2 regions of the Marinococcus sp. LNHM3E3-2.2 genome follow, and region 2 is predicted to be linked to the other one. Evidence: riboswitches for the same ligand, from Rfam matches in the RefSeq annotation. Region 2 holds a riboswitch; the other holds the start of a gene.
What was found. Region 2 has a riboswitch for thiamine pyrophosphate ahead of thiD (bifunctional hydroxymethylpyrimidine kinase/phosphomethylpyrimidine kinase). Riboswitches for the same ligand answer to the same signal wherever they lie in the genome.
Positions count from the first base shown of each region.

Region 1: linked by a shared signal. The riboswitch ahead of tenA (thiaminase II) and the one ahead of thiD (bifunctional hydroxymethylpyrimidine kinase/phosphomethylpyrimidine kinase) in region 2 are both predicted to bind thiamine pyrophosphate.

Region 1 covers NZ_JBQLIC010000023.1:5,920-18,318, forward strand. Annotated here, with positions in the region: gene ACTRXF_RS15805 (Rieske (2Fe-2S) protein) at 1-195, opposite strand, end outside; gene ACTRXF_RS15810 (amidohydrolase family protein) at 195-1,298, opposite strand; gene ACTRXF_RS15815 (cupin domain-containing protein) at 1,530-1,853, opposite strand; gene hmpA (NO-inducible flavohemoprotein) at 1,952-3,166, opposite strand; gene ACTRXF_RS15825 (DUF488 domain-containing protein) at 3,460-3,834, opposite strand; gene ACTRXF_RS15830 (aspartate/glutamate racemase family protein) at 3,853-4,554, opposite strand; gene ACTRXF_RS15835 (flavodoxin domain-containing protein) at 4,726-5,178, shown strand; gene ACTRXF_RS15840 (energy-coupling factor transporter transmembrane component T family protein) at 5,247-6,005, opposite strand; gene ACTRXF_RS15845 (ABC transporter ATP-binding protein) at 5,998-7,662, opposite strand; gene ACTRXF_RS15850 (ECF transporter S component) at 7,659-8,252, opposite strand; gene tenA (thiaminase II) at 8,252-8,947, opposite strand; TPP riboswitch at 9,085-9,188, opposite strand; gene ACTRXF_RS15860 (NADPH-dependent FMN reductase) at 9,323-9,883, opposite strand; gene ACTRXF_RS15865 (DUF2254 domain-containing protein) at 9,948-11,252, opposite strand; gene map (type I methionyl aminopeptidase) at 11,370-12,125, shown strand; partial or broken gene ACTRXF_RS15875 (YuzK family famiily protein) at 12,168-12,399, opposite strand, start outside.
Region 2 covers NZ_JBQLIC010000004.1:225,268-237,666, reverse strand. Annotated here, with positions in the region: gene ACTRXF_RS08005 (hypothetical protein) at 1-395, opposite strand, end outside; gene thiT (energy-coupled thiamine transporter ThiT) at 520-1,080, shown strand; gene ACTRXF_RS07995 (oxidoreductase) at 1,203-2,246, shown strand; gene ACTRXF_RS07990 (GntR family transcriptional regulator) at 2,353-2,958, opposite strand; gene ACTRXF_RS07985 (NAD(P)-binding domain-containing protein) at 3,152-4,045, shown strand; gene ACTRXF_RS07980 (four-carbon acid sugar kinase family protein) at 4,042-5,469, shown strand; gene thiE (thiamine phosphate synthase) at 5,513-6,172, opposite strand; gene thiM (hydroxyethylthiazole kinase) at 6,185-6,988, opposite strand; gene thiD (bifunctional hydroxymethylpyrimidine kinase/phosphomethylpyrimidine kinase) at 7,006-7,818, opposite strand; TPP riboswitch at 7,919-8,018, opposite strand; gene ACTRXF_RS07960 (efflux RND transporter permease subunit) at 8,060-11,419, opposite strand; gene ACTRXF_RS07955 (MarR family winged helix-turn-helix transcriptional regulator) at 11,551-12,009, opposite strand; gene coaW (type II pantothenate kinase) at 12,015-12,399, opposite strand, start outside.

The sequences.
Region 1 (12,399 bases), on a different contig from region 2:
ACCAGGTGCGGTGCTCATAGGAGCACCGTCAATTTTGCCTTTCGACATGCAGGCTCCCTGGTGAGGGCACCGGTCGATAAACGCCCTGACTTCTCCCTCGGACGTCCTACAGACAAAAACCGGGATATTATCCACGCTCCCCGGAATCATTTCCTGCTTTTCCAACTCCTCTTCCCTGCATATAACGGCTGCCATCAGACAGCACCCCGAGCCGGCAGTTTCGGATAGAATTTTCTGGCATTTTCGCCGTAGATACGCTCAAGCACATCATCTTTAAGTCCTTTAGGCACGGCTTCATCCGGTGAATCGTAATCCCAGTGCGGGTAATCCGTACTAAAACAGATGATTTCATCGGTCCCCATCTGCTCTACTAAGAGATTCCATTCTTTTTTGCTCATTTCTTCAAGCGGCTGGGTCGTAAATGCCATCCGGTTTTTTATCGTATCACTCGGCATCGTTGTTACCCACGGCACTTCGTGGCGAAGATCCTTAAACTGCTGATCAAGTTTCTTCATTAAAAACGGCACGTACGTGAAGCCGCCCTCAATCATCATCAGCTTCAGGTTTGGATATTTCTCAAACACCCCGTTGAAAATCATGCTCGTAATCTGTGCCATGTGGGAAGTTGCAATTAAAGAATGCCATTCAATAAAGTATCTTGGCCATTTGCCGAGCGGGGCAGGCGGTTCGTTATGGTGCATGCCGATCATCAGGTCATGGCGCTCAGCTGCTTCGAATATTGGATGGTAGTAAGGATCCCCCCATGCAATATCATCAATGGGCAAAAGCACTTGAATCATTTTTGGGTGAGAGCCGACGCGTTCGATTTCTTTCACTGCGTTCGCTACTTCCTGGGCTGCAATGTGAACGGAGCCGTACAGGCGGCTGTCTTTATCAAGCCAGTCATTGATCTGCCAGTCGTTATAGGCACTGGCAAGGGCCGTGGCCATTTCGTACCATCCGTGCATGGAAGACGGAGATGGATCAAGTGCTCCAGTTAAAATACCGAATTCGTGATTATTGGCATCAAGCAGCTGCTCCTGCATAAACGGAAGGCTTGTGCCCGCTGGTTTTCCGTCCGGCGTTTTTGCGTCAGCCCGGTCCACTCCAGCCACGGCGGGCTGAGTAAATGGCATATGTTTTTCCTGCTGCCAGTGGCAGTCTTCAATATACCTTCTCCACGGCTGCTCTAAGTATGGAAACAAATCTTCATACATTACCCGTTCGTGAATATCAGTGTCGATCAGGCTGTACTTTTTTGTTCGGTTAGTTTTAGCTTCATTGTTTAAAGTCTGCATAAATCAGCATCCTTCCTTTCATCTGCTTTCTAACCGTACCAGATTCGTCCTGGAATAAACAAAGCTCCCTAGAAGTCGTCCGCCTCTGTAAGCTGTGACAGTGAATGTCAGTGAGCATCAGTGAACGTCAGTAGCAGTTTTTCAGTATCTAACGATTTACTTACTAATCTGCTACCTATCACTGGCAGGAAGGATACTAATATTTATTGCAGAGATAATTTTTGGCAGATGCTAATTTTCTTCGATATATACTAGTGTGACATATATGCTCAAATTGGAATCACTGTTATTTTCAAACCCTATTTTTTCTGTAGGCCCGCATTGAATAAGGTCACCCTCCCTCACGGGGAAATTCTCATCCTCTGTATAACATAGCCCTTCCCCGCTCACGACTAATGCAAATGTTTGAGTGAAGGGATGATCATGGAGAGGAAGGCTTTGACCAGGCGAAAAATTAAATACCACAGCTTTGCAGTTGTTCTTTTTAAAAACAACTTCATTTGCCATTCGGTCTTCGCTGAAAGGAGCTAATTGTGTAAGACTCTGGATTTTCATATTTTTCATCCTTTCTTCTATTAAATTTAAAAACAGCTGCGGCATATCTATTTAGATTCTGCCGCAGCTGCTGAACCAGTTTTATCTCTGGGTTTTAATTATTCAATCGTGCTTTCCGGCCCGAAAACTTCATAATGGCGACGTTCTGCCGGCACTCCTCTATCCTTTAAAATTCCGTTAACTACTTGCATAAAAGGCGTCGGACCGCAGAAATAAAAATCTGCCTGTTCGTCAGGAAGGACGGTTTCCAGCCACGGGGCATCAATATACCCTTCTTTATCAAACATTTCGTTCGAACGGTCTTCCTCTGTCGGTTCGGAATAACAGGTATAGGCCTCAATGTTTGAATACGTATCTGCGAGCTGCTCCACATGTGCTTTCATGGCATGAACCTTACTGCTGTCAGCGGCATGAATAAACGTTACGTTTCGTTTCGTATCTTCCTGCACGAGTGTATTCAGCATACTCATCATCGGGGTTACTCCGACGCCGCCGCTGATTAGTACAATTGGCATTTCCTCTGTTTCCATCACAAACTCTCCTGCCGGTGCTGCGAACAGCAGTACATCTCCTTCTTTTACGTCCCGGTGCAGATAATTCGACACAATACCGGCCGGGTTTCCGTCCTCGGGGTCCTCACGCTTTACGCTGATCCGGTAAAAATTTTCATTCGGAGCATCCGATAGACTGTAATGGCGCATATGGGTATAGGGTTCTCCTTCGATGTCTGCCTGCAGCGTTAAATACTGTCCCGGCTGCTGCGGTATAATCGCTCCACCGTCCTGCGGCTTTAAGTAAAATGAAGTGATAACATCGCTCTCCGGTACTTTTTCCGCTACATAAAACGGACGGTAGCCTGTCCACCCGCCGCGGGCGGCCTCTACTTCTTCGTACTTGACTGCTTCTTTTTGAATAAAGATATCGGCAAGCGCGTGATACGCTTCTCCCCAGGCATCCAGGATCTCCGGAGTTGCTGCGTCTCCGAGCACTTCCTCCACCGCTTCGAGCAGTGTTTCCCCTACTAACCCATAATGCTCCGGCCTGACATCCAGGGCCCGGTGTTTTTCCGCTATGCGTTCAATAGTAGGCCGAAGCTCTTCCAGGCGGTCAATATTCGCTCCTGCCTGGTAGACAGAATAAGCAAGAGCTTCCGGCTGTACGCCTGTTTCCTGGTTCGTCTGGTTAAACATATTCCGCAGTTCGGGTGCTTTTTCAAATAACATTTCATAAAAACGGTTGCCGATGGCAGCGGCGTTGGCCTGAATAGCCGGAGCTGTTGCTTTTACAGTTTCAATCGTTTGCGGTGCAAGCATCAAATTCCTCCAATGAAAACGTTTTTAATTTCTACAAAAAGTGTATTATAAATACATATTTAAATCTATACTTTTAGAAATACTTCATTAAACGTTCACATTCAGCTTTTATATACAAAATAACTCCGTTTCCACCTGGAAACGGAGTACTGTATATTTATTTGGCGCATTCAAAGCAGTACAGCCGGCCGTACTCATGAACCCCTTCCATAAAGCCGTCCCGGCAGTAAATTTCTTTGCCACATTCACTGCATTGGCCCAGATACTCCTCCATCGTTGTCACCTCTTCTTCGTTAAGAATCCTTCGGCTGACGGTCAAGAATTTCTTTTAAGACACGGGCATGATTATACGTTTCTTCCTTCGCGGCAAACACGAGCGTCAACTGCTTATTCTGCTCACGTACGGTCTCTTTTAACTGATCGAGAGCTTCAGCCTGTTCGTTATTCTGTTGAAGCTCCTGCTTATACTTCTCTTTGAATTCGTCAAATTTCTCCGGATCGTGGGAGAACCATTGCCGCAGCTCTTTTGAAGGAGCAACGTCCCTGCTCCATTTATCCACTTTAGCTTTTTCCTTTGCTATTCCCCTCGGCCACACGCCGTCGACTAAAATCCGATACCCGTCTTTTTTCTCCGGGTCTTCATAAATTCTTTTCAATTGAATGGCCATCGTTGCCCTCCTTCTGCTTTATTTTTCTTCAAACATAAAGTCTACGACCTTGTTGACGTGCACCTGCATTGTATCTAAAAACGGAATCGAAAAATCTTCTTCAGAAAGAATCATCGGCAGTTCAGTGCAGCCAAGAATCAAGGTATCAAGCCCATGTTGTTCGATCATTTCCCCGGTGATCCGCTCAAATTCTTTTTTCGTCTCAGGATTTACGATACCATTTTCGAGCTCACTGACAATTTTTTCGTGTAAATACTGCTGTGTACTTTCAGCTGGCACATAAATATTCTTTCCATTCGCTTCGAACGGCTTCTTAAAAAAATTCTTTTCCATCGTAAACTTTGTGCCCAGCAGCCCAATGTTTTCGGCGCCCTGATTTTCTGCTGCTTCCACCGCGGCGTCCACGATGCTGAGCATCGGCACCTCGACCTGCTTCTGCACTTCATCGAATACAAGGTGCGGAGTGTTGGCTGCAATAATGATTCCATCAACGTCGAGCAGTTCAAGCTTACGGGCAGCGTTGCCCAGATATTCGATCAGATCGTCCATTCGTTCTTCCGAAATATACGTAAAAATGTTGTACATATTAATGCTATTAATGTACAATTCCGGAAGCACCTGAAGACTATTCTTCTTTTCCTGATACTTTTTAATGATGGATTGATAATATTCCACTGTCGATTCCGGACCGAGGCCGCCGATAATACCTATCTGTTTCATTTTTTCTCCTCCTTCATTAAAGCGTTAATATATATTACCAATATATATTTTAACATATTTAGTGTGCACCTCTATTCACCAGGATGATTGCACAATCCGGCCGCCGAATATATAATAAGTATATTAAATATGTATTTTATGCACGAGCCTATAAAAGAAAGGAATGGACATATGCGAATACTTTTGTTCTATTCCACAATGACTGGAAATACTGAAGACATGGCTATTGATACGGAAGAAGAGCTCATCAACCGCGGGCACGAAGTAGAGCTGATGGATATGATCGCCGATGGCCTTCCAAACGAAGACCCCCTCCCTCACGATCTGCTCATTATGGGTACGTATACGTGGGGTGAAGGTGATATCCCCGAAGAAACGGAAGATTTTCTTGAAGATCTTTTCGCCTATGATATTTCCGGCCTTTCGATTTCCATCTTCGGCTCCGGGGATCACGCGTATGAAAACTTCGCCGGAGCTGTGGATGAGATGATCGAGGAATTCCGCAAACATGGACATAAGGGTGAGATTCCCACCATGAAAGTCGATGTGGATGAAATGGATAACATTGCTGAAGATATTAAAAGCTATGTCGACAGCATCGAAGAAAAGTTTTTAGTGAAATAATGGTCAGCACGAATAACCCCGGGGGCCGTGAGCCTCCGGGGTTACCTTTAATTAATACAGCTGATCTGTCACGGCATTGGCATAAGAAAAACAAAAATCATAAACAATATAAACCCGGCACTGAACCATATGTCCGTTTTTTTATAATTCATCTGTACGTATTCCGTTCTTTCTCTGGAGCCGTCAAACCCTTTCGATTCCATTGCGAGCGCTGTTCTTTCTGCCTTTCGTACAGCCCCTGCCATCAATGGCACGGCCATCTCTTTCCACTCACGCATTTTAGGCTTTTTGCCCATCCCTCTGATTTGCCGGGCTCTCCGGATAACCGCCAGTTCCTCCCGCAGTTGGGGGAGAAAACGGTAGGCGGCCATCATTCCATAACCAATATTTGGAGGCATATGCCATTTTTGTATCAGGCTTATCACTAAACTCACGGGAGAGGTAGTGAGAACAAAAAGAAGCGACCAGGAGGCAAACACCATTGCCCGCAGACCGAGCGAGATCCCTGTTTGAATATTTTCAAGAGCAACCGGCATTTGGAATACGTAGAAAAGAACTGTGGGTCCTCTTTCGTCAGGAAAAACAACCTGAAGCCATATAAAGCTGAACCCAAAGAGCCCAAATGGAAGCATAAGTACGAGCAGCAGCTTTAACGGCACTTTTCCCAAAAAGGCGACGGCAGCAACCGTTAACAGCAAAACGGCAAGCGGGCGCCAAATATCATAAACGAAAATCATGCAGAAAAATACGGTGAAAAGACTTATCAGCTTCAGCGTTGGATGTACGTGCTGCAAAAAAGCGTTCCGAGTCTGGATTTCTTCAAGCATGGCTTACTGCTTTCTTTTTCTTTAAGCTCATAAGCTTTACTACCGGCGGGCGGACACCGATTTTAGCTAAATCCATACTCCCACTGAAAAATGCTTCCACGCCGTCATCACAGGCAAGTGTTCGTTCCGCCAGCGCCAAAACCCGTCCAGCTTTTGTATAGACCAGATCCATATCATGCGTCAGCCAGAGAACCGCTTTTCCACGTCGCCGGCACTGCTCAAGCACTTCAAATAAAGCATCGGTATTTCGCTTATCAAGACCAAACGCCGGCTCATCCAAAATTAATACGGACTGGTTGTTCGTTACCATGACTGCCACCGAAAGGCGCCTTTTTTCTCCCTGGCTGAGCTGAAATGGATGATTCTTTCGAATATGTCCGAGCTGAAATTGAATCAGCAGTTCATTTGTCTGCTGATCAATATCTTTTTCGCACCACCCTTCCATTTCCATTCCGTAGCGTATTTCTTTTTCCACGGTCTGTGCTACAAACTGATGCTCGGGCTGCTGAAAAACAATTCCGAAGGTTTTAGCAATTTCGTACGGCTTCAGACTGGCAATATCTTCTCCGTTAACATATATAGAGCCGCTTTTAAGAGATTCCCATCCAGTGAGGACACGTGCGAGCGTGCTCTTTCCTGCTCCGTTTGCACCGACTAGAGCAGTCATTTCCCCTGGGTACAGGGAAAAAGATACGTTTTCGAAAACCGTTTGCTCGCCATAGGCAAAGGCCGCCTGCTTCACCTCCAGAACAGGTGGTTCAAGTGAAGGAGCACTTATCTTTTTCGGCTGCGGCAGAGATGCAAGAACTGCTGCAGCGGAATAATCCGCTGCAAACCTTTCCCATTCCCCTAAAGTAATGGGAAGAGCAGATTTGGGATTCTCTGACTTTTTCAGTAATTTCTTTCCGGCTTCTGCAGGAGCCGGCAGCCATACTCCTTCTGCTTCGAGTACGGCTGCATGAGAATTGAATATACGTGCCGGGCTTCCATCCGCAGACACCTGGCCATCGTGGTTCAATACGATCACCCGGTCTACCCACTCCATTACTTCATTTAATTGATGCTCAATCAAAACCAGTGTTTTATCACTATCTGCTGCAATGCGGCCAAGAAGCGAAGCCACTGCTTGCCGGCTTACCGGATCGAGCTGGGAGAGCGGTTCATCCAGAATCCATATCCGCGGATTCACAGCAGCTAAACAGGAAACAGCTATTTTTTGCTTCATCCCGCCGGACAGTGTGTCGATACGGGCATCAATGCAGTGAAGCATATCTGTAAATTGTAAGGCTTCGTGCACGCGGGCCTCGATATCACCTGCAGGCACCCGCAGATTCTCAAGCGTGAATACAAGCTCTTCCCGAACAGTTGGCATGCAGAACTGGGTATCCGGGTCCTGGAACAAAAGCGCCGCCTGCCTGGCGGCCTCCGTAATACTTTTCACCGCCGGATTTTCCCCAAACACGCTCAGACCGCCCGAAACCTCCGCCTCCACAGAACGCGGAAGAATTCCCTGGATAGCGAGAGCAAGCGTACTTTTGCCTGAACCACTCGGACCGAGCAGCAGCACGTTTTCCCCAGTACATATTTCTGCTGAAAAACCTTCTATCGAAGGCTTAGCAAAAGGGTACGCAATGGTCAATTTGTCTGCGTAAATCATACAGCATCCTTCTGCTGGCCGAGACGGTATTGACGGCCAAGGGCGAAGCGGTCAAGCACTCCAGTCTTTACCAGCGCATCCGCAAAGCTTTTCCCTGCCCATCCGGCTAAAAGAGCGCCGCTTATAAGCATGGTTACCAGCATAAATACAACAACAGAACCTGCGTACTGGCTGAATCCATAAAGGACATACTGGGTTAAAAATGCAGCAAACGTTCCGGCCGACCCGGCAAGCATTAATACTGGCAGACGGAACACCCGGTAGAAAAACAGAGCGAAAATCAATTCTGCAGCGAGCCCCTGGGTGAAGCCGAGCACGAGCACTGCTCCTGCACTGACAGACCCCGCCATAACTTCAGTGCCGGCCGCAATAAGCTCTGAAAGCAGCGCCGCTCCCGGTTTTTGAACGATATAGGCACAAATCACAGGCGCAAGGATCCAGAAGCCCGCCATCAGGCCTCCTCCAACTGGACCGAAGATGCCGGTAACCATTTGTCCCAGCAGCACCCAAAGAAGATAAAGGACGCCGAGAACTGCTGAAATAAACGAGATGACGACAATATCCCGGAGGTTTAAGCGTTTGTTTATCATTAGACTTTTTCCCCGTCTGTTAACGTTCTGGCAAAGGGCCAGTCTTTTGCATAATAAGCGTCCTCAAAAAACATATACTCAAGCTGGCATCCTTCCATAAACAACGTCCGCCAGCGCTGTTTTTCTTCTTCTGTGACTGTTTCTGCCAGTTCATCGAGGCGGTCAATATATTTGTACATTTCCCGTTCCTCACGGTCCCCGTAAAAACGAATCCAGTCATTGAACGGATGGGTTTCGTCCGGCTGCACTTCCTCCATCAGCCTTTCACCCACATACAAATACACCCACGGGCAGGCAAGCGTTACCGCAATTACATCACCAAGTGTTCCTTTTTCGGCATGGTGCAGCATGTGAAGCACGTAATGCTGAGATACCGGAGCAAGCGCATAGCCCTGCAATTCCTCATAGCCCACGCCCGCCTGCTCACACAAATTATGATGCGGGTGCGTTTCGCTGTTTAAAACAAAATCAATGGTATCTTTAAACATAACCATGTCTTCTCTTGACGTACACTTTGTTACCCCAATTGCTTTTGCCTTGATCATGGCGTTTAAGTATTCAAAATCCTGCTTCACGTAATGGATAAGAGATGCTTTTGGGAGCTCCCCTTTCCCGATACCCTGTACAAACGGATTTCTCCAGCAGGCTTCAAAAATGTGCTCTGTGTCCTGCCATAAAAGCTCTGAAAATTTCATTGTAACTTCCTCCTTTAAATTAGGAGGGAACCACTACGGGCAGTCAGGACCAATGGGGTAAAAAAAGCCACTCCATTGGTGGAGTGGCTTAGAATAAACGTCCTCTATGGTAAAGCTTGTGCTTTTGAAATAGACGTATTCTGCCGTCTCCACTTTCCTACGCTGGCCTTAACCAGATCAGGTTCAAAGGGATTAAGGTTAGTCCTTATCTCAGCCGCTTTCGGCACCCCTAGTGGATTCCCTATTAAGTTGTCTACACTTTATCATATTATGTCAGGAAGTCAAAGGTGATTTTTATAATCCGCCTTCTCCCTCTGAGCAAAAATCTGCATTCAAAAACCCTGCAGGCCTATGCCAGCAGGGTTTTTCTGCATATTACGCGCGGTTAGCCACAGCCCGCGTTTCCTGATAAAAACGTTCGAATTCGGCTACGACATTATCAAGAAAATCAATCGTGCCCTGATCTGTTAAATCTCCGTTTTCATTCATTTTTTCATGGACGGCTCCGATCAGTACTTCATTTCCAGGCAGTACTTTTGCACTCATACCGGGAGCGCTCAGAATCTGTCGAAGATGCATCTGCGCTTTCACTGTGCCCAGGCCTCCAAGAGAAGCTCCTACAAGCATGGTTGGTTTGCCGGCAAAGTCGTAATCGACCCGGGAGTTCCAGTCAAGAGCATTTTTAAGCACGCCGGAAATCGAACCGTTATATTCCGGAGTGGCGATAAGCACGGCGTCCGCTTCACGTACAGAACGCTTGTATTCCTGCACATAGTCCGGAGCGTTGCTTTCCTCATCCTGATCATAGTGCGGAAGATCGCGGATATCTAAAATATCAATATCCATGATGTCACTGTAACGATCCTGCATGTACTCCACTAACTTTCCGTTAAATGATTCCTGGCGAATACTTCCTACGATAGCTGCTACTTTCATTTGAACTTTCATCCTTTCGTGTTGAACTTCATTTACATATCATACACGCACGTTACTGGCTGTTTCAAGTTATCTGCTTACTTTTTGTAAGTGCCTGATGCAGAGCTGTGTTCTTTTTCTGCACACGCTCCTCCCAGTATTCCCTGTCCCAGTCCGCAAGCTGTTCCGGAGCGACCGCCTGCTCCATGTAACGGGAAAATGAATCCACTTCCTTTAACACAGACGGATCTCCTGTTTTCACGAGCATCGTCAGTGCTTCCATGCAGGCTCCCATTACCGAAATATCTTCGTAACCGTACAATCTCACCTGATAAAAGCTTTTATATAAATACTCCCTAAAGGGTTTTACAGGCATGAATAACCGCAGCTCATTCTGATTGTCAGCGAAGTATTGGTCATTTTTGTGTTCATGGCTGAGTTCGGAAAGCAGTGCCCCAATACGGTTGATGCAGTTCGCTGCTGTGTGTGGATCATTGATTGCAGGCGAAATGGCCCGCAGCGCTATTTCTACAATTTTCTGCATGGAGAATTCAATGTCCTGAACATTGCTTCTCTCTTCTCCTACTAATAAAAAACTTCTCAATATTTTCGAGGATAAACTATGCTTTGACCAATAGCGAAATAAAGGCTCTCCCTGATGAACGTAGTCTCCTACCTGGAACAGGCATTCGACCACGGCTCCCTGCTGCCTGGCCCATTCAATCAGTTCAGGCATTTTCACCATATTGGTATACCCCGACCGTTCGGCATAAACGATTGCTTCTTCGTCATTTCGAAAATCATCGCTCCATTCGCTGAAGCTGTGCACCCCCGAATAAGTGTAGGCATCCCGGATCACCCTGGAGGCATCAGATCTTATATGGCTGATCAAATGATTCACCTGCAGCCACTGGGTGGAGTGATAAATAAAGATAATAAAAAAAGCCAGACAGCCAAGCGCCACAAGAACTGTCAGCATTGGCATCAAAATTTGGCTACTGCCTTCGCTCGAAAAAAGCAGCATATTTACCAGAGTAAATAATACCCCAAACGTAAATACCCCAAGTGTATGCTGCGTCGTCGGGCTTTTCATGAAATCCTGCAGAGCCCTTGGGGTAAACTGTGTGGCATACGTGGTCAGAACGACCATAATCGAAGAAAAACTTATGGTTGTCAACGTCAGCAATGCCGTCACTAATGCACTGTATAAAGAAGTAGCAGTGTTATTTTCCACGATCAGCATAGAAGGCATATTATTGTAAACCGGCCGCAGCACCTGCTGATCCATGATAGAAGCGCCTATTACTATTATTAAGCTAAGAATACCGTAGCATCCTGGAATAAACCAAAACTTGTCCCTGAGCTGTACATACCATTTCTGTTTTTTCATGATTTACCTCCATCTCTGTCCTGCAATCCCGCCATTATAAAGGAAATCATCAAACAATGCATTTCTTATACGAATGTTTTACAATAGTATTTGATACTGAATAAAAGGAGACAAATGATGGTAACGTTAAAGACAGAACGAGAGATTGAGCTTATGCATGAAGCAGGAAAAATTCTTGCCGCCTGCCATAAAGAAATCGCCAAAATGGTCAAACCAGGCGTCACTACAAAACAAATTGACGATTTTGTCGAAAAATTTCTGGCAGAACGCGGCGCAACTCCTGAACAAAAAGGGTTTCAGGGATACAAATATGCCACCTGCGCCTCGGTAAACGATGAAATCTGCCATGGTTTCCCAAGATCCCGCCCTCTTGAAAACGGTGACCTCGTTACAATCGATATGGTTGTAAATTTAAACGGAGCCCTGGCGGATTCCGCCTGGACCTATGCGGTTGGGGAAGTAAGCAGTGAACTCGAACGGCTGATGGAGGTTACAGAAGCATCTTTATATAAAGGTATTGAACAGGCCAAAGTCGGCAACCGGATCGGTGATATCGGACATGCGATTCAAACATATGTCGAACATGAAGGCTTCTCGGTCGTCCGGGATTTTACCGGGCACGGCATCGGGCCCACTCTCCACGAAGACCCGCAAATCCCTCATTTCGGTGCCCCCGGCAAAGGCGGCCGCTTAAAGCCGGGCCATGTTATTACGATCGAGCCAATGGTTAACACTGGCGGCTGGCAGAGCAAAATGACCTCCAACGGGTGGACCGCCACTACCCGGGACGGAGGCTATTCCGCCCAGTACGAGCATACCATTGCGATCACAAAAGAAGGCCCGGTTATTTTAACGGGCCAGGAAAGCGTATAAACGTCAAAAAGCGCGGCCTTTAGGGACCGCGCTTTTCATCACTTATAAATTTTCAATCTTATTGTCTTCATAGTCCTGCTGACGTGCTGCTTCGACCTGCATGATGTTTTCAATCGTGCGAACCGATTCCTCTACGCTCATGCTGTGAGACTGCTGCATCCCTTTGTCGATCATTTCAGTTGTGTTCAGTTGACTGTTTGTCAAAACAATAATGCCTCCTTTGAGTATGTTTACATAATAAACCATTTCCCAATACATTTCAACCGAAAATTTT
Region 2 (12,399 bases):
CCGGAGCCTGCCATGATCCAGGCAACGGTCTGGGCCTGCACAAACTGGGTAACAAAAAATGACATGGAGGACGCCATCGTCACAATGACGAAAAAGCCGTCGAGCTGATAGGCGTAGATAATCGATACGCCGTAAAAAATGCCAAGAAAACCGAAAAAAAACGTACCCAGAATTGGATACAGAATATGATACTGATACGGCTCCACGAGCTTAAGAAGAAGCACTCCGACAATCGAACCAAGGTACGTGCATACCGCTAAAAGAAAAGCCAGATTGGGAAAAAGCTGCACCTCCCCCAGTATAATTGTATAAAATATAAATAACAGCAGGGTAACCGTACAGGCGGCTCCGCTGCCCTTTAAATACTCTCTCAGCATATCTGTCGATGTATCCATGCAATCCTCTCCCTGTTCCTTCCTTCTTTTCATATTATATCAGACAAACCCCTCCCCTTGGCGTTTCTTTCTTTTTCCTATTATGCTAAGATAGTATCGGTAAATTCTAGGGAGGTGTTCATCTTTGGAGAGGGGTAAACGTTTAGCAATTATGATAGAAACAGCATTCATGGCTGCTCTCTCTTTTATTTTAGGATTTCTTGAATTCGGCGGACCGTGGCTCGCCGGCGGTTCGATTTCTTTTATTATGGTTCCTATTTTTCTAATGGCTTTTCGCCGCGGATGGAAAGCGGGACTTGCCACAGGGTTTTTGGCAGGAATGCTCCAGCTTCTGCAGGGAGCAACTATCGTTCACCCTGTTCAGCTCGTTCTTGAATACCCGATCGCTTACACGGTGCTCGGATTTGCTGCGATTTTTACGACACATGCTGTATTCCGGGAACGGATTCCTTACCTTTTAATGCTTATCGGCATTGTTTTCGGGGCACTGCTTCGCTATATCGACCATTTTGTCTCAGGCGTTATCTGGTTTGGAAGCTACGCTCCGGAAGGTACACCTGTGGTAGCGTATTCGGCACTTTACAACGCTTCGTATTTAATTCCGCAAACCATTATTACCGTTATTATTCTATTTGTTATCGCAAAATACCGTCCGAAATTTTTTGATCAGCCGAAATGGAAATAGCATGTTAACGCAAAACACTTTAAAGCGGCAGTCGTCCTGCCGCTTTTTTCTATGATGGAGACGTTTCCTTTTCCGGTCCCGGGGGAAAAGTTTATTAATAACTTTTGAGGAGGTCGTCAGTCATGCAGCCAATCAATACTGCTATTATCGCTTTTGGTTTTTCAGGGTCTGTGTTTCATACACCTATTATTGAAAAAAGCGATCACTTTAACATCCGTCTCGTTTCATCCTCGAGTCCGGAAAAAGTACATGAACGGCTTCCGGATGTTGAAGTTACCACTGAAGCAGAGGAAGCCTGCCGGCGGGAGGATATTGATCTTGTGGTCATTACGAGCCCAAACACGACGCATTACCCTCTGGCTAAAGCTGCAATTGAAAACGGCAAGCATGTTGTTTTGGAAAAACCATTCGTTCCTACATATGAGGAAGCCGTAGAGCTGACAGAGCTCGCCGAAGCAAATGATGTCGTTTTAAGCGTATATCACAATCGCCGCTGGGACGGTGATTTTTTGACGATCCGTTCCTTGCTTGAAGCAGGGGCGCTTGGCGACGTTCACACCTTTCAGGGTACGTGGAACGACTATGCCCCGGAGGTGGAGGGACTCTGGCGTGAGCAGGACCTGCCAGGCTCGGGAAGCTGGTTTGATTTAGGAGCCCATTTCATTGATCAGGCGCTTGAACTGTTCGGTATGCCGGAAACCATTTTCGCTGACCTTGAAATGCAGCGTCCGAAAACGAATAATACCGATTATTTTCATGCGATTCTTGGGTATCCGAACCAGCGGGTTATTTTGCAATCCAGCTTTCTTGCTGTCGGAGAAGTTCCGAGATATATTGTGCATGGAACGAAAGGCAGCTTTGTAAAATACGGCTTTGACCCCCAGGAGGATATGCTGATTAACGGGAAAACACCAGGGGATCAGGAATGGGGCCTGGAAGACGAGACTTACTACGGGACGTATACCGATGCGTATGGAGGCACTGAGAAAATCCCTACGCATCAGGGATCGTACGAATCCTATTACGAAAGGATCGCCCAGGCCATCCAGGAGGACGGTAAAAATCCGGTGACCGCCATTGAAGCAAGCAGAGTCATCCGCCTGCTCGAGCTCGCCGAAAAAAGTGATTGGGAAAAACGTGTCATTCCAGTCTCCTTTAATAAATAATAATGCTTTTCCCGGAGTTCCTCCGTGCTTATGGGTTTTTATCACCCCTGTCTGCATGGGGGATTTTTATTTCCAGGATTGGAACAGTAGAAGTATGTCACCGATCTCACCACGAATGAACGGAGAAATCCAGGTCCTTCTTTAAGTGGCTTTTCATCAGCGCTTCTGCCTCGTCCTCTTCGTGATTCCGGATCGCTTCAAGTATTGCTTCGTGCTCTTCAATCAGACGGGGCCTCTGGTGATACACCACTGTTCTCCGGAACAAAAAAATAACTGACTGCATCCGTTCAATGGTATCAATTAGTACATCGTTATTGCTCGCACTGACAATAATGTCGTGAAATTCCTTATTTGCTTCCATTATTTCCTCTGTTGTTCCCTGCTTTGCCGTCTCTATACACCTCTGCAGGCCTTCTATCCGGTCAGGACCCATGTAACGGGCAGCCTGGCGGACAGCAAACCCTTCGAGCAGTATCCGCACATCAAACGTATTCATTAAATCTTTAATAGTTGGATTAATCACCCGTTTGTCTTTAATCAAGCCCTCCTCTTCAAGCTTGCGCATTGCATCCCTTACAGGCGTCCGGCTGACCCCAAGTTCGTCTGCCAGTTTTACTTCCGTTAATTTTTCCCCGCGTTCATATTTTTCCTCAAATATGGCATCCCGAATTTTTTCGTATGCCGTATCCGAAGCAGAGTGCTGTTGCTTCATCGTGCCGTCATCCCTTCTGCTGCAATCCTCTGATTTCATTTCTTATTCTTATTATACCTATCTAATAGAAATTAAACCAACTCGCTATTGAATGTATACAATAAATATAAAATTGTGTACAATTATCTTCATTGAAAGCCTTATCAATGATAATAAAAAATTTCCATTTTACGAAATGAAGGAGTGAAACGATATGAATATCGGACAAATTGGTTTAGGCATTATGGGAGGGCCGATGGCCGAAAATCTTCTGAAGGCCGGTTTTGCACTGAAGGGATTTGATATCCACCCTGCAGCCAGAGAGCGGGTAACGGAAGCAGGCGGGAAAGCTGCTGATTCAGCAGGGGAAGCAGCCGAAAACAGCGACATTATTATCACAATGCTCCCCACCACCGCTATACTCGATGAAGTAATAATTAATGACATTCTGCCAGTCGTGAAAAAAGGAGCCATCGTTATTGATATGAGTTCTGTCTCCCCCGTGGACTCCAAGCGCTGGGCAGAGAGGCTTCAGGAAAAAGAAGCAGCCTTTTTGGATGCCCCGGTAAGCGGCGGTGAACCGAAAGCGATAGATGGTACGCTTTCCATCATGGCTGGCGGCAGCGATTACGCTTTTGCTGCTGCTTATCCAGTGCTGCGGGCTGTTGGCACAGACGTCACACATGTTGGTGAAGTGGGAGCCGGATCCACTACGAAGCTTGCCAATCAAATATTAGTAAATGTCACGATGGCAGCCATGTCGGAAGCCGTTCTTCTCGCTTCCAAAGCAGGAGCGGACATTGATAAAGTATATGAAGCCATCCGCAACGGCCTGGCCGGCAGCAGTGTACTCGATGCAAAAATCCCAAAAATTCTCGAACGGGACTTTACTGCAGGCGGACGCATTGACATTAATTTAAAGGATCTCTCTAACGTGCTTCAAACCGGCAAATCCCTCGGGGTCCCCCTGCCGCTTGCATCGGATGTGGCTGAAATGTATGAATCGATGATTGCGCACGGCAAACAATCCGACGATCACAGCGGCGTGCTTCAGCACTACGAAATGCTTGCGAACTATTCAGTGCCAAAAGGAGGAAAACACGGATGACACAGATAAATAGTTACATTAACTCCCTTCCAGATTACGATGAGAAGAAAGTAGATGCTTTTTTTACGGAAGCAGCCGAAAATATACCTCACAAAATCATCTCCCTCGACGACGATCCTACCGGTGTTCAGACTGTCCACGGCGTGCCGGTGTATACAGACTGGGAGGAGTCGACTATTCGGGAGGCCTTTGAAGACGAGCGGCAGCTCATCTTCATCCTCACAAATTCGCGTTCCTTCTCTGAAGCCGAAACAACGAAAGTCCATACTGACATCGCAGAGCGAATAGCCCGCGTATCTGAAGAAAAAAATCAGCCATTTCTGCTGATCAGCCGGGGAGACTCCACCCTGCGAGGTCACTATCCGCTGGAAACAGAGGTTTTAAAAGATACGCTCGAGGCCCGGACAGGCAAAGCAGTGGACGGAGAAATTCTTATTCCCTTTTTTGAACAGGGCAACCGGCGGACCGCTTTCGACGTCCACTATATTCAGCAGGGGGAAACCTTTGTACCCGTAGCGGAAACAGAATTTGCCCGCGACCGGATGTTTGGATTTGCTTCGAGCCACCTGGGTGAATACGTTGAAGAAAAAACAAACGGGGAATTTAAAAAGGAAAATGTTATTTCCATCTCTCTTGACGAGCTCCGGGCTCTCGACCTCGAAGCGATCGAGGCTAAACTTGAACAGGCCGCTTCCTTTCAAAAGATCATCGTTAACGCTGTCAGCGAAACAGATGTAAAAGTATTCTGCACAGCCCTGTTCCGCGCCGTGCAGAATCGGAAAAACTTTCTCTTCCGGACGGCGGCGACGTTTACTAAAGAAATTGGCGGTATTATCCGCAAACCGTATTTAGACGCGGAGAGCCTCTTCGAGCACCAAAGTGACAATGGCGGTCTGATTATTATCGGCTCTCATGTGCAAAAATCGACGGAGCAGCTCGAAGCTCTAAAACAGCTGACCGATATCCAATTCGTGGAATTTTATTGTCCTGCAGTAATGGATGAGAATGCCTTCCGTAAGGAAACCCGCCGCGTTCAGCAGATCGTCGATGACTCTATCGAAGGCGGGAATACGGTATGCGTCTACACTTCCCGGGAGCGCATTGACTTAGGAGCGAACCGAAAAGAAGAAGAACTGGCGCTATCCGTAAAAATTTCCGATGCAGTAACAAACTTTGTGAAAAATGCTGCTTCACAGCCGGCATTTGTCGTTGCGAAAGGCGGTATTACATCAAGCGATGTTGGCACGAAGGGGCTGCTCGTAAAAAAAGCAGAAGTGCTCGGGCAGATTGCTCCCGGTGTACCCGTCTGGCAGACAGATGAGAAAAGCCGCTTTCCTGGTATTCCCTATGTAATTTTCCCGGGAAATGTAGGAGAAAAAGAAACATTACAGCACGTCGTACAAACCTTACAGAAGCATATATAACATAAAGAACCGGCGGGAAGTTTGTACTGACCCGCCGGTTCTTCTATTTTTCCTGTTTTTCTGCCGGCCCATTCAAACGGCTGCGAAGTTCTCTTGCAGCATCTTCCGGCTCGTCTGCCAGACTGATCGCAGAGATCAATGACACTCCGTCAGCTCCGGCCTCCACAATATCAGCAGCGTTGGTGGCGTCAATGCCGCCGATACCTACAATCGGAAGAGCAATGCCTTCCGCCCGGAGCCGGCGGATGCCCTCCAGTCCGACTGGAGCTTTGGCATCTTCTTTAGTATCAGTCGCAAACATCGGTCCTACGCCCAGGTAATCCGCCCCGTCTGCAGCCGCCCGGTGTGCTTCTTCAATAGTGCGCACGGATACCCCGATCACCATGCGGGAAGGGCAGCGTTCTTTAACTTTAGAAGCCGGGTCATCCTCCTGTCCGATATGAATCCCGTCTGCTTCGAGCCGGATTGCCATATCCACATCGTCATTAACAATAAACGGAACATTAAAGGCAGCACACTGGGCCTTCATCTTCCAGCCGAGCTTCCATTTTTCCTCTTCAGGCAGTGCCCCCTGGCCTTTTTCGCGGAACTGGAAGCACGTAACACCGCCCTGAAGAGCTTCCTGCAGTACGTCTTCCGGGTTTCGTTCACCTGTATTGTTGCTTCCCATAATAAAATACAGCTTCAAAATCTCTTTATCCATGGTTTCAGCTCCCTATGATTCCTGTTTGACGCGGATATAGTGGCGCAGATCCATTTCCTGTGTTGCGTGGAGGGCGTTTAATAATTCAATTTGAAAGGAGCCCGGGCCCTCCCTCGTCGTTAGACTGCCTGCGATTTCTGCTGCTGCCCCGTAATAAGCAAGTGCGGCTGCTACTGCTCCAGCCGAATGCTGAACGGTTAAAAAGGATGCTGCGATCGAACTGAGAAGACAGCCGGTGCCGGTTACTTTGGTCAGCAGCGTATGGCCATTCTGCACGATAAATACTTCGCCCTGATGAGCGACCGCGTCTTCCACTCCGGTCACCGCGGCAATTGCTTCAAACTTTCTTGCAGCTTCTTTGGCAAGCTCCGGGTTATCTGCTTCTCCCGAAGCGTCTACGCCCTGTACATTCCCGCTTTCGCCGAGCAGCGCGGCCATTTCTCCTGCATTTGCCCGGATCAGCGCCACGTCCAGCTCTTCGAGAAGAGCAATCGCCGTTTCGGTCCGATAAGCCGTCGCGCCTGCCCCTACGGGATCCAGTACAACGGGGATGCCTTTTTCATTGGCTGCTTTGCCGGCGATCCGCATCGCCTTCACCTGTTCGCGGTTCAGCGTACCAATATTGAGTACAAGTGCGTTCGCTGCTTTTGCCATTTCGGCTACTTCCTCCGGCGCGTTTGCCATAACCGGGGATGCGCCCATCGACAGCAGTCCATTTGCAGTAAAATTGGTTACTACTGTGTTCGTAATATTATGAATCAGCGGCCGGGTTTTTCGTACTTCCTCCAGCAGACCTATAACTTCCTTTGCTTTCATGCCGATCCCTCATTTCTTTATTTTAATAGTTGATCGAGTGGAACGCGCACTCCCCAGTGGTTGACAGGCCCATTGCCTTTACCGATCTCAAGGGGGTGTGCAATCGCATTGGTAATATATTCTTTGCTTTCCTGCACTGCCAGATAGATGGACTTGCCCCGTGCAAGCTTTGCGGCAATCGCGGCTGATAGTGTACAGCCTGTCCCGTGCGTGTGCTTTGTATCCGTCCGCGGCGAACGGAAATAATGAATTTCTCCATCGACGTACAAAATATCGACTGCGTCTTCTTTCATATGGCCGCCCTTAACAAGCGCTGCCCGGGCCCCTAATTCATCAACAATTTTTTTAGCAGCTGCTTCCATCTCTTCGAGGTTCTGGACCTGAAAGTCCGTCAGGCTTGCTGCCTCAGCCATATTCGGCGTGACGACTGCGGCCAGAGGAAGAAATTCATTTTTCATAACTTCAAGCGTCTCCTTCTCAGACAGAGAATCGCCGCTTGTGGCAACCATCACCGGGTCAATAACCACCGGCAGGTCGTATTTTTTCAGCATGTTCACCGTCGTGCGGATCATATCCGGCGTTGCGATCATTCCGGTTTTTACCGCATCCGGCATAATATCATCAAAGACAGAATCCAGCTGGGCCTGAAGCAGACTGGTGCTCATATGCTCCACCTTTTGGACCCCGGTTGTATTTTGTGCGAGCACGCTCGTAATAGCAGACATCCCGTAGGCTTCACATTCCTGAAATGCTTTCAGGTCAGCCTGGATCCCAGCCCCGCCGGTAGGATCTGTTCCGGCGATGGTTAATACTTTAGGTACTTGTGGCATTCGTTGTATCCTCCTTTAGAAGGAATCCTGCTTTAGGTTCAAAAAAAGCTCACTCCCTGAAAGTAGAGAGTGAGCTTTGGCGTATACGTACGTATTTGTATAAAACGAAGCTCCACTTCCCTACGCTGGTACTACCCAGATCAGGTTCGAAGGGACCAAGAATGGTTCTTGTCTCAGCGCAGGCGCCCCTAGCGGATTCCTTACTATTTTTCTTAATCGTACGTGACGCACAGTCCTAATGTCAATTTTTTTCATCATCGCCGGATTTTTTATTTTTGTCCGAATCCTTCGAGGAACGGTCCCGTTCCTCATTTTGTGAGTTGCCGACGATACGTTCGAGAAGGTACAGAATCTCATCCCGCGACAGGTCTTCGCGTTTTTTATCTTCTACATTCTCAGGTTCCTTGCTCTGTTCTGCAGCTTCATTATTCTGCTGGTCTTCATTATTATTCCGTTCTTCCTGTTCTCTCTTTTCCCGTTCCTTTCGCCGTTCTTCTACTTCCCAGCCGTACATGTAGCCCCCGTCCGGCATGGCGAATTTTTTATTCATGCTTCTTGTTTCTTTGGTAAACAAGGTATAGAGCGTTGGAATAATAAACAGCGTCAGGAACGTACTGCTGATGAGACCGCCGATGACTGCGATACCCATCGGCTGCTGAATTTCTGCTCCTTCCCCGAATCCGAGGGCAAGCGGCAGCACCCCAAGGATAGTCGTAGAAGCTGTCATCAGGATAGGGCGTGCCCGCTTTTTCACAGATTCAATAACGGCTTCTCTTACCGGCAGCCCCCGTTCCACCAGCTGATTCGTATAATCAACAAGCACAATCGCGTTGTTAACAACAATACCCGCAAGTACAATCAAGCCGATAAACACTGTGATACTTAGTGGTGTCTGGGTCGCAAACAGGGCAAGCATAACACCGATCACGACCAGCGGTACGCTGAACATTACCACAAACGGATATTTGAATGATTCAAACTGTCCAGCCATTACGAGATAAATGAACACTACCGCCAGCAGGAAGGCAAACACCAGACTCTGAATGCTGTCATCGAGAAGCTCCTGTTCGCCGGAGAAGTTCAATGTAGTCGCCGCTCCGGTATCTACATCGTCAATCGTATCCTCAATTAACGTAGAGGTTTCGTTCAGACTCGTTCCGGAGCCGTATGTGACTGTAAACTCAGTACTCCGCTCCTGGTCAAGCCGGTTAATAACCGCCGGCCCCTCTCCTTCTTCAATATCAGCCACGTCGCTTAAGCTGACGTATTCTCCTTCCGGAGTAGCGAGCTGCAGACTTTCAAGGTCCTCCTGGTTTTCAAGGGAATCCTCTGCATACTGCACGTTCACATTCAGCGGGCCTTCATTATCCGTCTGGATTGTCGACGCCACTTCCCCGCTTGTAGTACTGTTTACCGTCTGCGCGATTTCAGCCGGCGTCAGGCCGTTATCCTGCGCATCGTCTTCGTTAATCTGCACCTGAATTTCCGGAGCAGTCTCTTCATCTGACGTTTCTACATTCCGAATCGTGTTTTCACTTTCAAGCTCCGACTGTACTGCGTCTGCATCTTCAGCGAGTCGCTCTTCATTTTCGTTTGAGAGCGTAAATTCTACGGAATTTGCTTCTCCGCCGCCGATGGCTGCAGAAGACGATAACGAAATATCTGCCTGCTCGTCCGTGTTTTCCACATCGGACTCAATTTCTTCAATCATTTCCTCGGTCGATATGTCCCGGTCTTCGAGATCCTCCATTGTAACTGTAATAGAAGCTTCATTGGACCCCGAGCTCCCGCCGCCTCCGGCTGCAACTCCACTGCCGCCCGAGCCGACTACCGCCATATAGCTTGCAATCTCATCCTGGTTTTCAAGCACGCTTTCAATTTCGTCGACCGTTTCTCCGGTCGTTTCCAGATTTGTACCATTTTCTTTTTCAACATTGATCGTGAAAAAGCCCTGATCTGTCGTCGGGATAAAGTTCACCCCGGTCTGGGCAATGCCGCCGGCTCCGCCAAGCAGCAGGAGCAGTGTTAACAGCAGAGCGACAGCGCGGTGACCGAGGACCCAGCGGATCGAACGGTCCAGAAATCTCATCGGCCTGGATTTTTCACGCTTTACTTCCCTGTCTTCCGGCAGCGGCTTCAGCACACGGCTTGCAATCATCGGCACCACCGTGACAGCTACAAGCAGAGAAGCAAGCAGACTGAAGGCTACTGATAAAGCAAAGGCCTGGAAGATCTCGCCGACAATACCGGAAATAAAGACGATTGGCAGAAAGACAGCTACTGTCGTCAAGGTTGAAGCTGTAATCGCTCCGGCCACTTCCTTTGTACCGTCTAGAGCCGCCCGTTTAGGGAGTTTTTTCATCGACAGGTGCCTGTATATATTTTCAATAACAACAATCGCATTATCGACAAGCATCCCGATCCCAAGAGCCAGACCGCCCATCGTCATTAAGTTTAAACTCACATCGGTAAAGTAAAGAAATGCAAATGTCACAATTACCGAAAATGGTATCGCAATACCAATAATGAGCGGTGTCGTTAAGTTTCTTAAGAAGAAGAAAAGAACAACCATGGCGAACACACCGCCGGCAATTAATGCAAGCGCTACGCTGTTAATAGACTGCTGAACGTAATCCCCTTCATCGTAAATAATCGTCGTGTCGAGATCATTGTACTGATCTTCCTCAAGCAGATCGTCCAGCGTATCGTTAAAGTCCGTGGAGACCTGGGCCGTATTGGCATCTGACTCCTTCAGCACGGTCATTTGAATACCGGGCTCCTGGTTCACTTCTGTGTAGGCTGTCTGTTCCTCAGTGGTACGCTCCACTTCTCCTACATCACTGACAGTAACCGTATCCCCGGATTCATCCTGGCCGACCGCCACTTCTTCCAAATCCTCGACTCCGCCCAGTTCATTAACCGTACGGGTCGTCAACGTTTGTTCTCCGGAGGTAATCGTTCCCCCCGGCTGCGTAATATTGTTTGCCTGAACGGCATTAGTGACGTCAGACTGGGTCACATTGTTGTCTTCAAGAGATTCCTGGTCCAGCGAAATTTCGAATACTTCGTCCAGTCCACCGCTTGTATCAACACTTGCAACCCCTTCAGTGCGTTCAAGCTCGGTTATGATGTCATCCACCTGGCTCTGGGTTTCAGCCAGGCCGTTTCCTTCGGAATAAGCAGCCATTTGAATCATACCCTGCGCATCCGGATCAAACTCGATAAACGAAGGATCTCCCGCATCATCCGGCAGGTTGGCATTGTTCATGGCATTGTTGATTTCCTGCTGCACATCCTCCACTGAAGTGCTCCATGATAGTTCAAGCAGTACAAGGCTTGTGCCTTCCTCTGACTGGGAGGTCATGCGGTCCAGTCCTTCGATAGTGGAGAGCTGCTCTTCCATCGGTTCTGTAACGCTGCTTTCAATTTCTTCCGGGCCGGCGCCCTCATAGTTTGTCGCTACAGCTGCGACCGGTGGTTCAATCTCTGGAAACAGCTGCAAAGGCAGATTCGTCAGCGATACGAAACCCATCATGATAAATAAAATCATGCCGACAATGGTCAGTTTCGGCCGCCGAATAGATGTGCGGGTAATTTTCATGCATCGTTCCTCCATTGGTATGTATATTTCGATAGTTCATCGTCTAAACTGTTAAGTAACTTAACTACACAAACAACCTTAAACGACTGGATAGCTTCCGTCAATGAAGATGCATGGGCGGCCTGCTTCTTTTATTTTTTATACGCGTTATTAATTTCTTCCTCAAGCCGGTGTATAACCTGGGTTGCCTGCTTTAATTCTTCAAGCGGTATTTTGGCAATATACTGATCCACAATATTTTGTTGAAAAATTGTCAATTCTTCTTTCAGCTTCCGGCCTTTCACCCCGTACACGAGCTGGGTTTCTCTTTTGTTTTCTTTATTGGCAGCGCGGTAAAGAAGATCTTCTTCTTCGAGACGCTTCATCGCCTGGCTTACCGCACTTTTTGAAATGCGCAGCCGGTGAGCCATCTCTGTGAGCGTCAGACCCTCGTGCCGCAGGTTCATAAAGAACAGCGCTTCCTGGCGGGTCGTCAATTGCAGCTCCCCAAGCATCGGAACCTCCGGCTGCAGCAGTGTACTAATATTTTCAAGTGTATTTACCGCCTGTTCAAACAGCTCTCTGTGTGTGTATGGTTCCATTTCGCTCATCTTATTCATCCTTTTCCTTCAGCTTTCTTTGCAGCAATCTGCGGCTGTTCGTGCATATAAGCCCCTACAGCTCCACTGAACTCTCCGTAAGGAAGAAAGCATGGTTCTTTTCCCCGGAGCTTCGTGTAGCCGCCAATAATTTCTTTTAAATTGTCGTGCTTATCAAAGGTTGAACCAATATATACTATGGAATCGGTGTTCAGCCGGTCGGCCATCTGAACGCTCATCGTCGTAATCGTTTCACCGATCATCCGTACAACAGCAGCAATGTAGTCTTTATTTTCATACTCATTGTTTTTCATATTCATAATATTTCCGAAGTTGCTGGCCGTAAGATCCCCGGAAATCGGCGGCTCTTCATCAGTATAAATATCCTTTACCTTGACGTTC